Regions from separate parts of the Enterobacter pseudoroggenkampii genome, predicted to be linked through region 3. Evidence: predicted binding sites of a transcription regulator. Region 3 holds the regulator's gene; each other region holds the start of a gene.
What was found. The regulator LexA, encoded in region 3, represses DNA repair genes until DNA is damaged. The targets are predictions, from matches to a motif close to TNCTGTATGTACATACAGNA.
Positions count from the first base shown of each region.

Region 1 (4,200 bases), on a different contig from region 3:
CTGCATCATGGCTTTTAAGGTGTCCTGATCCGGGTGCATACGGATAGATTCCGCCAGATAGCGGTAACTTTCCGCATCATTCGCCACCAGCTCGCCGATGCGCGGCAGCACGTGGAAGGAATAGGCGTCGTAGGCTTTGCTCAGCGGCTCAATGATCGGTTTCGAGAACTCGAGCACCAGCAGGCGTCCACCCGGTTTCAGCACGCGGTACATGGAGCGCAGCGCCTTTTCTTTATCGGTCACGTTACGCAGACCGAAGGAGATCGTGATGCAGTCAAAGGTATTGTCCGGGAACGGCAGCGCTTCGGCGTTTGCCTGAACATATTCCACATTCCCCACCACGCCGATGTTACGCAGCTTTTCGCGGCCCATTTTCAGCATGGAGTCATTAATATCGGCGAGGACAACGCGCCCGGTTTCGCCCACCAGACGGGAGAATTTCGCGGTTAAATCGCCCGTACCGCCGGCTAAATCCAGCACCGTTTGTCCGCGACGTACGCCGCTACAGTCAATGGTGAAGCGCTTCCACAAGCGATGAATGCCGAACGACATCAGGTCATTCATTACATCGTACTTCGCCGCCACGGAATGAAATACGTGGGCCACCATGTCAGCTTTCTGCGCTTTGGCGACAGTCTGAAAGCCAAAGTGCGTTGTGTCTTGTGAATCGTCAGCCATCTCAGAGCCTGCTTATCAGTAAAATGTTCGTGAAGTGTAACAGATTGGGCGCGTTTGCCCTACGTTTCAACCACCGCGAAAGAAACGCGCCGGAGTCTCGTCTGGTGATAAATCCACCGCTAACGTATTGTCTTCACTGTTTGTCTTTTGTTCGTCCGCACCTTCTCGCAGGCGAAACTCGTCGTCCTGGGCGGTGGCCTGTTCCACCAATTCCGGATGAATCTCGCGTTTAACCTCTACCCCCAGGCTGCGGAATGATTCGGCCTGCGCCAGCAGATTGCCGCGTCCCGAGGTGAGTTTTTTCATCGCCTGGCGGTAGTTATCCTGCGCACGATCCAGGCTCTGCCCGACTGAGGACATGTCGTCCACGAAGAGGCGCATTTTGTCGTACAGCTTGCTGGCACGATCGGCAATCTGCTGCGCGTTGCGGCTCTGGTGCTCATAGCGCCACAGGTTCGCAATGGTACGTAACGCCACCAGCAACGTGGTAGGGCTGACCAGCATAATGTTATTTTTGAGCGCTTCGGTGATGAGTTCAGGCTGCCTGTCGAGTGCCAGCAGAAACGCGGGCTCTACCGGAATAAACATCAGGACATAGTCCAGCGAGCGAAGACCCGGCAACTGCTGATAGTCTTTTCTGCCGAGCAGGCGAATGTGGTTACGCACGGAGGCAATGTGCTCCTGCAGCGCCGATTCGCGGGTGTAGTCATCCTCCGCGTTGAAGTAACGCTCATACGCCACCAGGGTCATTTTGGCGTCAATCACCACATCTTTACCCTGCGGCAGCCGCACAATCACATCCGGCTGCATGCGAGAGCGGGCGTCGTTTTCGATACTCACCTGCGTTTCGTATTCATATCCTTCCCGCAGGCCGGAGGCTTCCAGTACGCGGGTCAGCACCACTTCTCCCCAGTTGCCCTGGGTTTTGTTATCCCCTTTGAGCGCGCGGGTCAGGTTGACCGCTTCCTGCGCCATCTGGGCATTCAGCTGCTGGAGATTGCGAATCTCATGCGCCAGGGTGTGCCGCTCGCGGGCTTCCTGACCAAAACTGTCCTGCACCTGACGACGAAAACCGTCCAGCTGTTCACGCAGCGGCGTCAGCAGGCTGTTAAGGCTCTGGCGGTTCTGTTCGTCAACGCGACGGTTGCTGTGCTCGAAAATACGGTTGGCGAGGTTCTCAAACTGTTCGCTGAGGCGCTGCTCGCTGTTGATCATCTGGCGGATTTTGTCTTCCGCATGCAGCTGAGTGGATTCAAGGCGGGTGGTCACTTCGCGGAGATCGGCCTCCAGCGAGGTGTTGATATCTCGGAGATTGCGCAGTTCGTTGTTGAGCAGTTCACACTCGTCGCGCCAGTGTTCACTCAGGGCAAGCTGCTGCCTGGCCGCGCTTAAATCGGCGACGATCTCTTCACGTTCAGCCAGCTGATCGGCCTTCTGCTGCGCATGCTGATAACTGGACATCAGCCAGCCTATCGCCACGCCCGCCAGCGCAATCACTGCATAAATCAGGATTGAGATATCCACAATGCCCCCTGCATCAACGTATTACCCGCACAAAATAAGATTGTGCTGTATAAACGTCCAGTTTGAAAGGGTTTTCCTGCGAGGCGCTACGCAAAAAATAAAGGCCGAACGTGTCGGCCTTTGATTTAGAAAGGAAGGGACTAGATCAGGCGACGCGCGGCTTCAACCACGATTTTCACTGCATGGCTTTCGGTCTGCTTCATGGTTTCGGCGTTCGGGATCTCCTGCTGGGTACGGTTGACGATAACGCCCGCCACCATACCGGCACGCAGACCCTGGCTTGCGCACATGGTCAGCAGCGTGGCGGATTCCATTTCGTAGTTCATCACGCCCATTGACTGCCACTCTTCCATGGAGCCTTTGAAGCGGCTTACCACGCGGCCAGAGAAGGTGTCGTAACGCTCCTGGCCCGGGTAGAAGGTGTCGGAAGAGGCGGTTACGCCTACGTGGGTGGTTGCGCCCACGGATTTCGCGGCTTCAACCAGCGCGGTGGTGCATTCGAAATCCGCCACTGCCGGGAATTCCATCGGTGCAAAGTGCAGGCTTGCACCGTCCAGACGGACGGACGCGGTCGTGACCAGCACGTCGCCGACGTTGATGTGCGGCTGGATAGCGCCGGTGGTACCGATACGCAGGAAAGTACGAATGCCCAGCTGCGCCAGCTCTTCAACAGCAATAGACGTAGACGGACCACCGATACCGGTAGAGCACACGATCACCGCTTTGCCATCCAGCTCTGCGCGCCAGGTGGTGAACTCACGATGGGCAGCCAGCTTGACCGGCTTATCCATCAGCGCGGCGATCTTTTCCACACGCTCAGGATCGCCAGGGACGATAGCGAGCGTAGCCCCTTGTAAATCGTTTTTAGTGAGGCCGAGATGAAAAACATCAGACTTAGACATAGGTGACTCCTCTGTGGGTCGGTTAGTCAGAAGAAGTAAAACGGTACTTTACAGAAGCAGTAAGTATATTTTCGTGACGCACCTCACCATGAATGAAAATGATTACATTTGATTTCCATAAAAAGGTGATTCACATCACATTAACAAGTTATATCGTCAGGTGCTGCACAAAAGATAGACCGTTTAAGGCACTGTGAGTTGTTAACCTGGTGTCTATATTTACCTTTGCGCTAACTGATTGGTACGGAGAATGCCATGACTGAAAAAACTGGTTTTGCACCTGCTGCGGCCCCGCATGCCTCAACCATCGTCTCAACATCTGAAGACGCCATCACGGCGGGTGAGACCTCTATTCCCTCGCAGGGGGAGAATATGCCTGCTTATCACGCACGACCAAAATCGGCAGACGGCCCGCTGCCCATCGTGATTGTGATTCAGGAGATATTTGGTGTTCACGAACACATTCGCGACCTCTGCCGCCGGCTGGCGCTGGAAGGGTATCTGGCCGTTGCGCCAGAGCTCTACTTCCGTCAGGGCGATCCGAACGACTACAGCGATATTCCTACATTGCTCAGCAACCTGGTCAGCAAAGTCCCGGACGCGCAGGTGCTGGCCGACCTCGACCACGTCGCCAGCTGGGCGGCGCGCAACGGGGGCGATCCCCATCGTCTGCTGGTCACCGGTTTCTGCTGGGGCGGACGCATTAGCTGGCTGTATGCCGCGCATAACCCGCAGCTCAAAGCCGCTGTCGCCTGGTACGGCAAACTGGTGGGTGAAAAAACGCTGAATTCACCGAAACATCCGGTTGATATCGCCACCGAGTTGAATGCCCCCGTGTTAGGGCTTTACGGCGGTCAGGACACCGGTATTTCGCTGGATTCGGTAGAAACCATGCGCCATGCGCTCCGCGCGGCAAATGCGAAGGCGGAGATTGTAGTTTACCCGGATGCCGGGCATGCGTTTAACGCCGACTATCGTCCGAGCTATCACGCTGAATCGGCGAAAGATGGATGGCAGCGGATGCTTACGTGGTTCCGTCAGTACGGTGGTAAAAAAGGGTAAGCCTTTCCCATCATCATGACGCATAAGGAGTGCG
Region 1 is NZ_JAPMLV010000011.1:15,705-19,904, forward strand. Features, by position in the region: gene ubiE (bifunctional demethylmenaquinone methyltransferase/2-methoxy-6-polyprenyl-1,4-benzoquinol methylase UbiE) at 1-678, opposite strand, end outside; gene rmuC (DNA recombination protein RmuC) at 745-2,202, opposite strand; gene udp (uridine phosphorylase) at 2,343-3,104, opposite strand; gene OTG14_RS23310 (dienelactone hydrolase family protein) at 3,360-4,166, shown strand.
Region 1: rmuC (DNA recombination protein RmuC) is a predicted target of LexA. The motif match lies at 2,246-2,265, and genes of this name have one in related genera.

Region 2 (4,200 bases), on a different contig from region 3:
GCTGCGCCCGGGCCACTCAAATGCGCATATTCTTGAAAAGATTGGCGGCCAATGGCTGGCCGGTTCCGTATCCGGTACGTTTTACGAACGCGGCTGGGGCGCTGCGGCGGACTTCCCGGGGATCGTGCTCCACCCCGATGGTCCCCGCGTCGAAGGCTATCTGTTTATCTCTGATAGCCTTGCCGCACACTGGCCAATGCTGGATGAGTTTGAAGACGGCTACGATCGGGTTGAGGTCACGGTGACCACCTCTGAAGGCGAGCAGGTTCAAGCCTGGATTTACCAGCTACAGCCGCGTTCTGAACCATAAAAAAAGGCTCTCTGTCACCAGAGAGCCTTTTTCACTATTCGCTGCGATTACTCGCTTTTTGCTTCGCCGTTTTTGATTTCGCCCATCACTTTCAGCTTTTTAGAGATGTCACGACGCTCTTTGGACAGCTCAGCATTTTTGATGATGTAGTCATCAACACGGTCTTCATAGTCGCTCTTCATGCTGGCGATGATGCCCTGAATAGCTTCAACGCTCATGCCTGGCTTGATGTAGTCGCTAAGGTTGTCGAGCAGCAGAACACGTTTCTGGTTGTCACGGATCTTCTTCTCAACGTCCTGGATTTCACGCTGCAGTTTGTTTTTGCGGCGGAACAGGCGGACGAATTCCAGAACATCCTGGAACGAAGGCTTGGTAGTTTCCATTTTTACACCCCTGATAATGTGAGATTCGGATTCGTTAAGGCAACCGTTGTAACAATAACCTTACTGACAGCGGCTGCGAATGACAATGAGTATATCGTTTAAAGCTATCATAACCCCAATTGCTGCTGAATCGAAGCAGCAGCCGTCACATACGCCTTTTATTTGCGCAGCGCCCGGCAAATCAGGTGCGATAACAGCTCAAGCTGCCGCGCCAGTTCCATGCTCAGCCAGACGTAGCCATGAATAGGCGTTTCCGCCACGTTATCGCTCTGGCGTTCATTGATTAACTGCTTCAGCTCCGCGACGATCTCGTTCAGTCGCTCGCTGTTGGCCAGAATCGGCTGCGGGTTCCCTTCATAGAGCGCATGAGCGATGGTCAACAGTGTTTGCTGCGTCATCTGCTGGGTCTCTTTGAGGGTCTGCGCGTTAAGCATCAACAGATGACTTGGGCGCGTGGCCCAGTGGGCGTTGATTTGCAGCTCAAGCATGCAGACCAGATTGCGGCTTACCGTCTGGATGGCTTCAAAAATCGATTTCTGAATATGGGTTTCTTTGCTGGCAGGCGTGATCAGGCCGCGCATTTTGACCACATCGTTAAGGATAGTCTGCAGGTGCTTTTCCAGGCGCGGGCGCTCAACCAGATTAGGGGAAAAACCGGCCTGATAGACGCGGTTAAACGCGGTGACGTAGCTGGCCATCTGAATACGCCAGTGCAGAAAAGCACGCTGCGGCCAGATACCGGTGAAGAGCATCGCCAGCAGTGAACCCAGGATGACATCCCCGCTTCGCCACAGCGCCGTGGTCATATCCCCGGCGGGCGCACCGACCACCACCGCGAGCGTAATACCGATCAGCAGCGCCTGATACGGCTTTTTACCCAACGCCAGCCAGCCGCACAGGAACATGGCGGCACCGCACCATGCCAGCATCACCGGAAACGAGATAAGCTCCAGCTTGAGGGCGATAAGCCCCAGAGCCGAACCTAACACGGTCCCGCCAATGCGCTCCAGGGCGCGCGGAACAACGTTCCCCCAAAACGAGATGGGCCCCATCACCACCACCAGCGTGATCAGCGGCCACGTCCCTTCCGGAACATCCAATAAACGCACCAGTACAAACGTCAGCACGAAAGCCAGCGCGATGCGGCATCCATGCACCACGCGGTAGTGTTTGTACAACCGAATTTCAAAAGGGGTTAATGATTTGTCGGGACGCACACCCGCTCTCCAGCTACACGGCAAATCACAATTGTACTGTGTTTTCAGCCGGGCGGATCGCTCCCGGCTGAAAAACCCTTCACTTAGCAGGCTTAAACCGTTTTATGCTCTACCGCGATATACATTTCGATATCCCAGTAGCCGTCCGCATTGCCGTCATTGAGATAGCGCTCGAAGCAGGGTTTGAGCGCCATCTGGTACTTATTGTCCTGCAGCAGGGAATTGAAGAACTGATACCACGGCGTGGCGAAGTCGTAGTTTTCCACGCGCGCCGTCGCCACGGCATAATCCCCGGCCGCGATTTCCGTCATCATAACGCCTTCGCTGTTTTCCGGGATAACGAAATCATCCGGTACCGTAACGGCCGTATCACAGCGCAGTTTTTCTGGCGGGACTTCATCCGGGTTATCGTAGTAGACCGCCACCCACTCCAGCGGCTCAATGTGACGCCCGTCGACCCACATCACCAGCTGTTCAAAGCCCTGTTTTACCGTTTGTTCCCACGGTCCGACCAAATGAAAACCGGCAATCTTACGTTTCTGTTGCTGCTTAATGCTGTAGTCCATGCTGCCTCCGCTTATTACTGTATATTTATACACTATAAAACCGGATTACTATTATCAGCAAACGAGGAGTGTTTATTATGTGAGCAGACTCGCAACCCTGCCAGTCTGCTCATCTGCCGTTAGAGCGTGTGGTGCAGATAATCGCTCAGGCGAGAGAACAGGCCGCCTTTATCAACGGCTTCCAGCGTCACCAGCGGCCAGTGCGCCACCACTTTGTCGCGGTCGTAGAGCTGGATCTCCCCAACCCGCTGGTGCGCGGCAATCGGCGCTTCCAGCTCTTTTTTATCCAGTACGTATTTGGCTTTGATGTTGGGCACTTCCGCTTTCGGCAGGGCCAACCAGAAGTCCTGGTCGGTACCCAGTTTCACCTGCTCCTTATCGCCGTACCAGATACGCTCTGTCCCCACTTTTTTACCGCTATGCAGGATCTGCACCGTATCGAAATTCTGCTGACCCCAGTGCAGCAGTTTCCGGGCCTGGTCTTCGCGCCCTTTCGGGCTGTCCGCCCCCATCACTACCGCGATTAACCGGCGCTGGCCGTCAACGGCGGACGCAATCAGGTTAAAACCCGCCCCCGAGGTATGCCCTGTTTTCAGCCCGTCCACGTTCATGGTTTTATCCCACAGCAGGCCGTTACGGTTTTGCTGGGTGATCCCGTTCCAGGTCAGGCTCTTTTCGCTGTACATATGATAAAACTCGGGCTCACCGTGGATGATGGCGCGGGAGAGTACGGCCAGGTCATAGGCCGAGCTGTGCTGGCCCGGCGCATCCAGCCCGTGGACGGTTTCAAAATGCGTATCGCGCAGGTTCAGCTTCTGCACGTAGTCGTTCATCATCTTCACAAACTGCGGCTGACCGCCCGCCACGTGATCGGCCAGCGCCACGCAGGCGTCGTTGCCAGAGTCGACAATCAGGCCGCGGCTTAAGTCGCGCACGGAGACGCGATCGCCTTCTTTCAGGAACATCAGCGATGAACCGTCAAACACCGGGTTCCCTTTTGCCCAGGCATCGCGTCCTACGGTGACAATATCGTCCGGGGTAATGCGGTGGCTATCAATGGCCCGATCAACCACATACCCCGTCATCAGCTTGGTCAGGCTCGCCGGATTGCGTTGTTGATGTTCGTTGCCCGCCGTTAAGATCTGACCAGTCGTGTAATCCATCAGCACCCAGGAGCCAGCCTGAATGGCCGGAGGCTGCGGCGAAAAATCCAGTGGTTCGGCCGCAAAAGCAGATGAGACACTCGAAGCGAGTAAAGAAACAGCAATAAACAGACGGCGTTTCAACGGTATATCCTCAGGTCATTAAAAATCGATGACCTTTTTACGGGAGTTCTGATGTCGTTACCTGGCTTAATTGCAAAAAAATGTGACAGAACGCAGATTTTTCTCTGAAGCTGGCGCGCAAATCTGCAACGCGGAGGTGCTTTTTATTCGGTCTCGACCGCACGATCGTTTACCATAGTGACGTCATTTTTTAACAGGATGGTATTACTGGTGTCTGACTCTGCCGCTCGCCCGACTTTTTTATTTCATGACTATGAAACCTTTGGCACTCACCCGGCGCTGGACCGACCGGCGCAGTTTGCCGCCATCCGTACCGACGACGAATTTAACATCATTGGCGAGCCAGAGGTCTTTTACTGCAAGCCTGCGGATGACTACCTGCCGCAGCCCGGCGCGGTGATGGTCACCGGGATCACTCCTCAGGAAGCGCGGGAAAAA
Region 2 is NZ_JAPMLV010000001.1:2,182,366-2,186,565, forward strand. Features, by position in the region: gene OTG14_RS10720 (gamma-glutamylcyclotransferase family protein) at 1-310, shown strand, start outside; gene OTG14_RS10725 (DUF496 family protein) at 358-693, opposite strand; gene OTG14_RS10730 (FUSC family protein) at 852-1,910, opposite strand; gene sbmC (DNA gyrase inhibitor SbmC) at 2,003-2,476, opposite strand; gene dacD (serine-type D-Ala-D-Ala carboxypeptidase DacD) at 2,596-3,762, opposite strand; gene sbcB (exodeoxyribonuclease I) at 3,961-4,200, shown strand, end outside.
Region 2: sbmC (DNA gyrase inhibitor SbmC) is a predicted target of LexA. The motif match lies at 2,492-2,511, and genes of this name have one in related genera.

Region 3 (4,200 bases):
GAATAGCCGCGGCTGAACAGCTCGCCCAGATACTCGCGGAACACGGTGGAGTAGAGCTTGTTGCCCTTGAAGGTACGACGGATAAAGAATGCGCCCAGGCGGCGGAAAATTGGACCTGCTGGCCAGAAGTTCAGGTTGATACCGGCAGCAATGTGCGGTGGTACCAGCCCCTGATGATAGAGCACGTAGGAAAGAAGCAGGTAGTCCATATGGCTGCGGTGGCAGGGAACATAGACAATCTCATGGCCATCATGCGCCAGCTGACGTACACGCTCGGCGTTATGAACGTTGATGCCCTGGTAGAGACGGTTCCAGGTAAAGCCGAGAATACGATCGGACAGGCGAATCATCTCGTAAGAGAAGTTCGCTGCAATCTCTTCCATCAGCGCAATGGCGTTCTGCTGGGCTTTCTCATGCGATATTTTCTTGCTGCGCGCTTCGTCTTCAACGGCGCGGGCAATCGCTTTGGAGGCCAACAGCTTGTTGAACAGATCCTGACGCGCCGGGAGACGCGGCCCAACGGCAGCAAGGCGCTGACGGGCGAAGTGCATACGCGCCACGCGCGCCAGTTTTTGCGCGATGATCTTGTCGGTGCCGTGCTCGTCCGCCATGCGACGCAGCGAAACGGAAGGGGAGAAACGCACAAAGCTGTCGCGCCCCAGCCAGGAGACCGCAAAGAACTTCTGGATGCCGTTAAGCATGCGCAGCGGCGGGTTCTCTTCACCTTTTTCACGGCCCGGACGACGACCAAACATCACCGATACCGGCACCATCTGCACATCCAGATCGGGGTTGCTGCGGTGCAGGTCGAGATAGTCATGGAACAGCTTGATGGACTCTTCTTTTGGCGTGTAGTAGGTAAACACGCGCGGTCCACCGTGAATGAACACATAGCGCGGCAGCAGCGTACCGTCAACTTCAAGCGGTTCAAGCGGGTCAGGTAAGTCATGCGCCAGACACTGGGCGCGAAGCGTCAGTAAGTCTGCCTTCGAGTTATAAGGCAAAACGTACATAATAGGACGTGACGTATCGAGCCCCAATTCCAGCGCGGGTTCTGCTGGGATAGACTTGCTTTTTACCAGGATGCTTAATGGTAAATTAAGTAATTTGTAGTAAATTCGTGGCCAGCCGGACATAAACGATGTAAAGCCTCTGGTTAATAATGCAATTGCGGCGCAAGGATAACAGAAAGCGCGCAAAATTTCTGTTGTTACCCGTCATACTTCAGGCTGTAGCGAAACGCGCTACAGTTCCTGTTACTGACGCTTTTTTTCATAAAAGGTTCTTTTAATGGCCAATAATACCACTGGGTTAACGCGTATCATCAAAGCCGCCGGCTATTCATGGAAAGGTTTCCGTGCCGCGTGGATCAACGAAGCCGCCTTTCGCCAGGAGGGCATCGCCGCTATCATCGCGGTGATCGTCGCCTGTTTCCTTGATGTTGATGCGATTACCCGCGTACTTCTTATAGGTTCCGTGCTTCTGGTGATGATAGTGGAAATTCTTAATAGCGCTATTGAGGCCGTGGTTGATCGCATTGGTTCAGATTTCCATGAACTTTCTGGCCGCGCAAAAGACATGGGCTCTGCTGCCGTGTTGCTGGCGATTATCACTGCCGCTATCACCTGGGTCACGCTGCTTTGGTCACATTTCCGATGAGCCTCGAGGAATAATTAAGTCCCTGGTTTTTTGTGCAGTTTTTGGTTCCAAAATCGCCTTTGACTGTATATACTCACAGCATAACTGTATATACACCCAGGGGGCGGAATGAAAGCATTAACGACCAGGCAGCAAGAGGTGTTTGATCTCATCCGGGATCATATCGGCCAGACGGGTATGCCACCCACGCGTGCGGAAATCGCGCAGCGTCTGGGCTTCCGTTCTCCGAATGCTGCCGAAGAACACCTGAAAGCGCTGGCGCGTAAGGGCGTGATTGAGATTGTCTCGGGCGCGTCACGTGGTATCCGCCTGCTGGTGGAAGAAGAGACGGGCATTCCGCTGGTGGGGCGTGTTGCTGCCGGTGAGCCTTTACTGGCACAGCAGCATATTGAAGGCCATTACCAGGTCGATCCAGCCATGTTCAAACCGAGCGCTGATTTCCTGCTGCGCGTCAGCGGTATGTCGATGAAAGACATCGGTATTCTTGACGGCGATCTGCTTGCGGTGCACAAAACGCAGGATGTGCGTAACGGCCAGGTGGTGGTCGCGCGCATTGACGACGAAGTGACCGTCAAGCGTCTGAAAAAACAGGGGAACACCGTTCAGCTACTGCCTGAAAACAACGAGTTCTCCCCGATTGTGGTCGATCTGCGCGAACACAACTTCTCTATCGAAGGGCTGGCGGTTGGGGTCATTCGCAACGGCGAATGGCTGTAACCTCTTCCTGACAGGCTATGGCGCCGCTGTAGCCTGCTTCATTCTCCACACCCGGTATTTTTCATGTCACTGCTGACGGCATCCGATAAGGCATTGTGGCGTCTTGCTCTGCCGATGATCTTCTCCAATATTACCGTTCCCTTGCTGGGTCTGGTCGATACTGCCGTTATTGGCCATCTTGATTCGCCTGTTTATCTTGGCGGCGTGGCGATTGGCGCGACGGCAACCAGCTTCCTGTTTATGCTGCTGCTCTTTTTGCGTATGAGCACCACCGGGCTCACGGCACAGGCTTATGGTGCAAAAGATCCGCTGCGTCTGGCGCGAGCGCTGGTCCAGCCGCTGATCCTCGCGCTTGGCGCGGGGGCGTTAATCGTTTTATTGCGTGCGCCCCTGATCGACCTTGCGCTTCATGTTGTTGGCGGTAGCGAGGCGGTACTCGCGCAGGCGCGACGGTTCCTTGAAATCCGCTGGCTCAGCGCGCCCGCGTCGCTGGCTAACCTGGTTCTGCTGGGGTGGCTACTGGGCGTGCAGTACGCCCGTGCACCAGTGATTTTGCTGGTGGTGGGTAACCTGCTCAATATCGTTTTGGATGTCTGGCTGGTGATGGGCCAGCATATGAACGTGCAGGGCGCAGCGCTGGCGACGGCGATTGCCGAATACGGGACCTTTATCATTGGCCTGTGGATGGTCTGGCGCGTGCTGGCGATGCGCGGCATCTCCCTGGCGCTGCTCAAAACCGCATGGCGCGGCAATATCCGTAAGCTGCTGGCGCTTAACCGAGACATCATGCTGCGCTCGCTGCTGCTTCAGCTCTGCTTCGGCGCGCTGACGGTCTTCGGGGCTCGACTGGGGCCAGAAATCGTTGCGGTCAACGCGGTATTGATGACGCTACTGACCTTTACCGCCTACGCGCTGGACGGTTTTGCCTATGCGGTAGAAGCGCATTCCGGGCAGGCGTACGGTGCGCGTGAAAGCGGGCAACTACGGGATGTCTGGCGGGCAGCCTGCCGTCAGTCGGGACTGGTGGCGCTGGCGTTTGGCCTGGTTTACGCCTGCTTTGGTGAGCAGATCGTTGCATTGCTGACGTCTATCCCTGCGCTGCGCGAGCTGGCGAGTCACTATCTCATCTGGCAAGTCGTCTTACCGGTGGTCGGCGTCTGGTGTTATCTGCTGGACGGCATGTTTATTGGTGCGACGCGCGGAGCGGAAATGCGTAACAGTATGGCGGTTGCAGCGGCCGGGTTTGGTCTGACGCTGCTGACGCTCCCCTGGCTGGGTAATCACGGTTTGTGGCTGGCCCTGGCCGTTTTCCTCTCGCTGCGAGGGTTGTCGCTGGCGTTTATCTGGCACCGCCACTGGCAAAACAATACCTGGTTCTCTTCACGTCACGATATATCGTGACGGTTAAAGATTCCGAATGTGAAACCAACTGCCGAATCCTTAACTACAATAATTATCACGTCCAGCAGAAAAGAACGTAACGGACGTTACGACCCGACGCTTAACTAAGAGGACACGATGATGAATAAAGACGAAATCGGCGGCAACTGGAAGCAGTTCAAAGGTAAAGCGAAAGAAAAGTGGGGTAAGCTGACGGATGACGATATGACCGTCATTGAAGGTAAACGCGATCAGCTTGTCGGTAAAATTCAGGAACGTTACGGCTACGCGAAAGATCAGGCGGAAAACGAAGTCAAAGACTGGGAAACCCGTAACGACTACCGCTGGTAACGCTGAATAACCCACAGGGCGGCTCTAAGCCGCCTTTTCTTTTGCCGTTAACGCGGCTTTTTCTTCACAAGAATTGAGTGGTCGTGCTGGCAC
Region 3 is NZ_JAPMLV010000008.1:65,474-69,673, forward strand. Features, by position in the region: gene plsB (glycerol-3-phosphate 1-O-acyltransferase PlsB) at 1-1,136, opposite strand, end outside; gene OTG14_RS21815 (diacylglycerol kinase) at 1,291-1,659, shown strand; gene lexA (transcriptional repressor LexA) at 1,768-2,376, shown strand; gene dinF (MATE family efflux transporter DinF) at 2,440-3,777, shown strand; gene OTG14_RS21830 (CsbD family protein) at 3,898-4,107, shown strand; gene zur (zinc uptake transcriptional repressor Zur) at 4,155-4,200, opposite strand, start outside.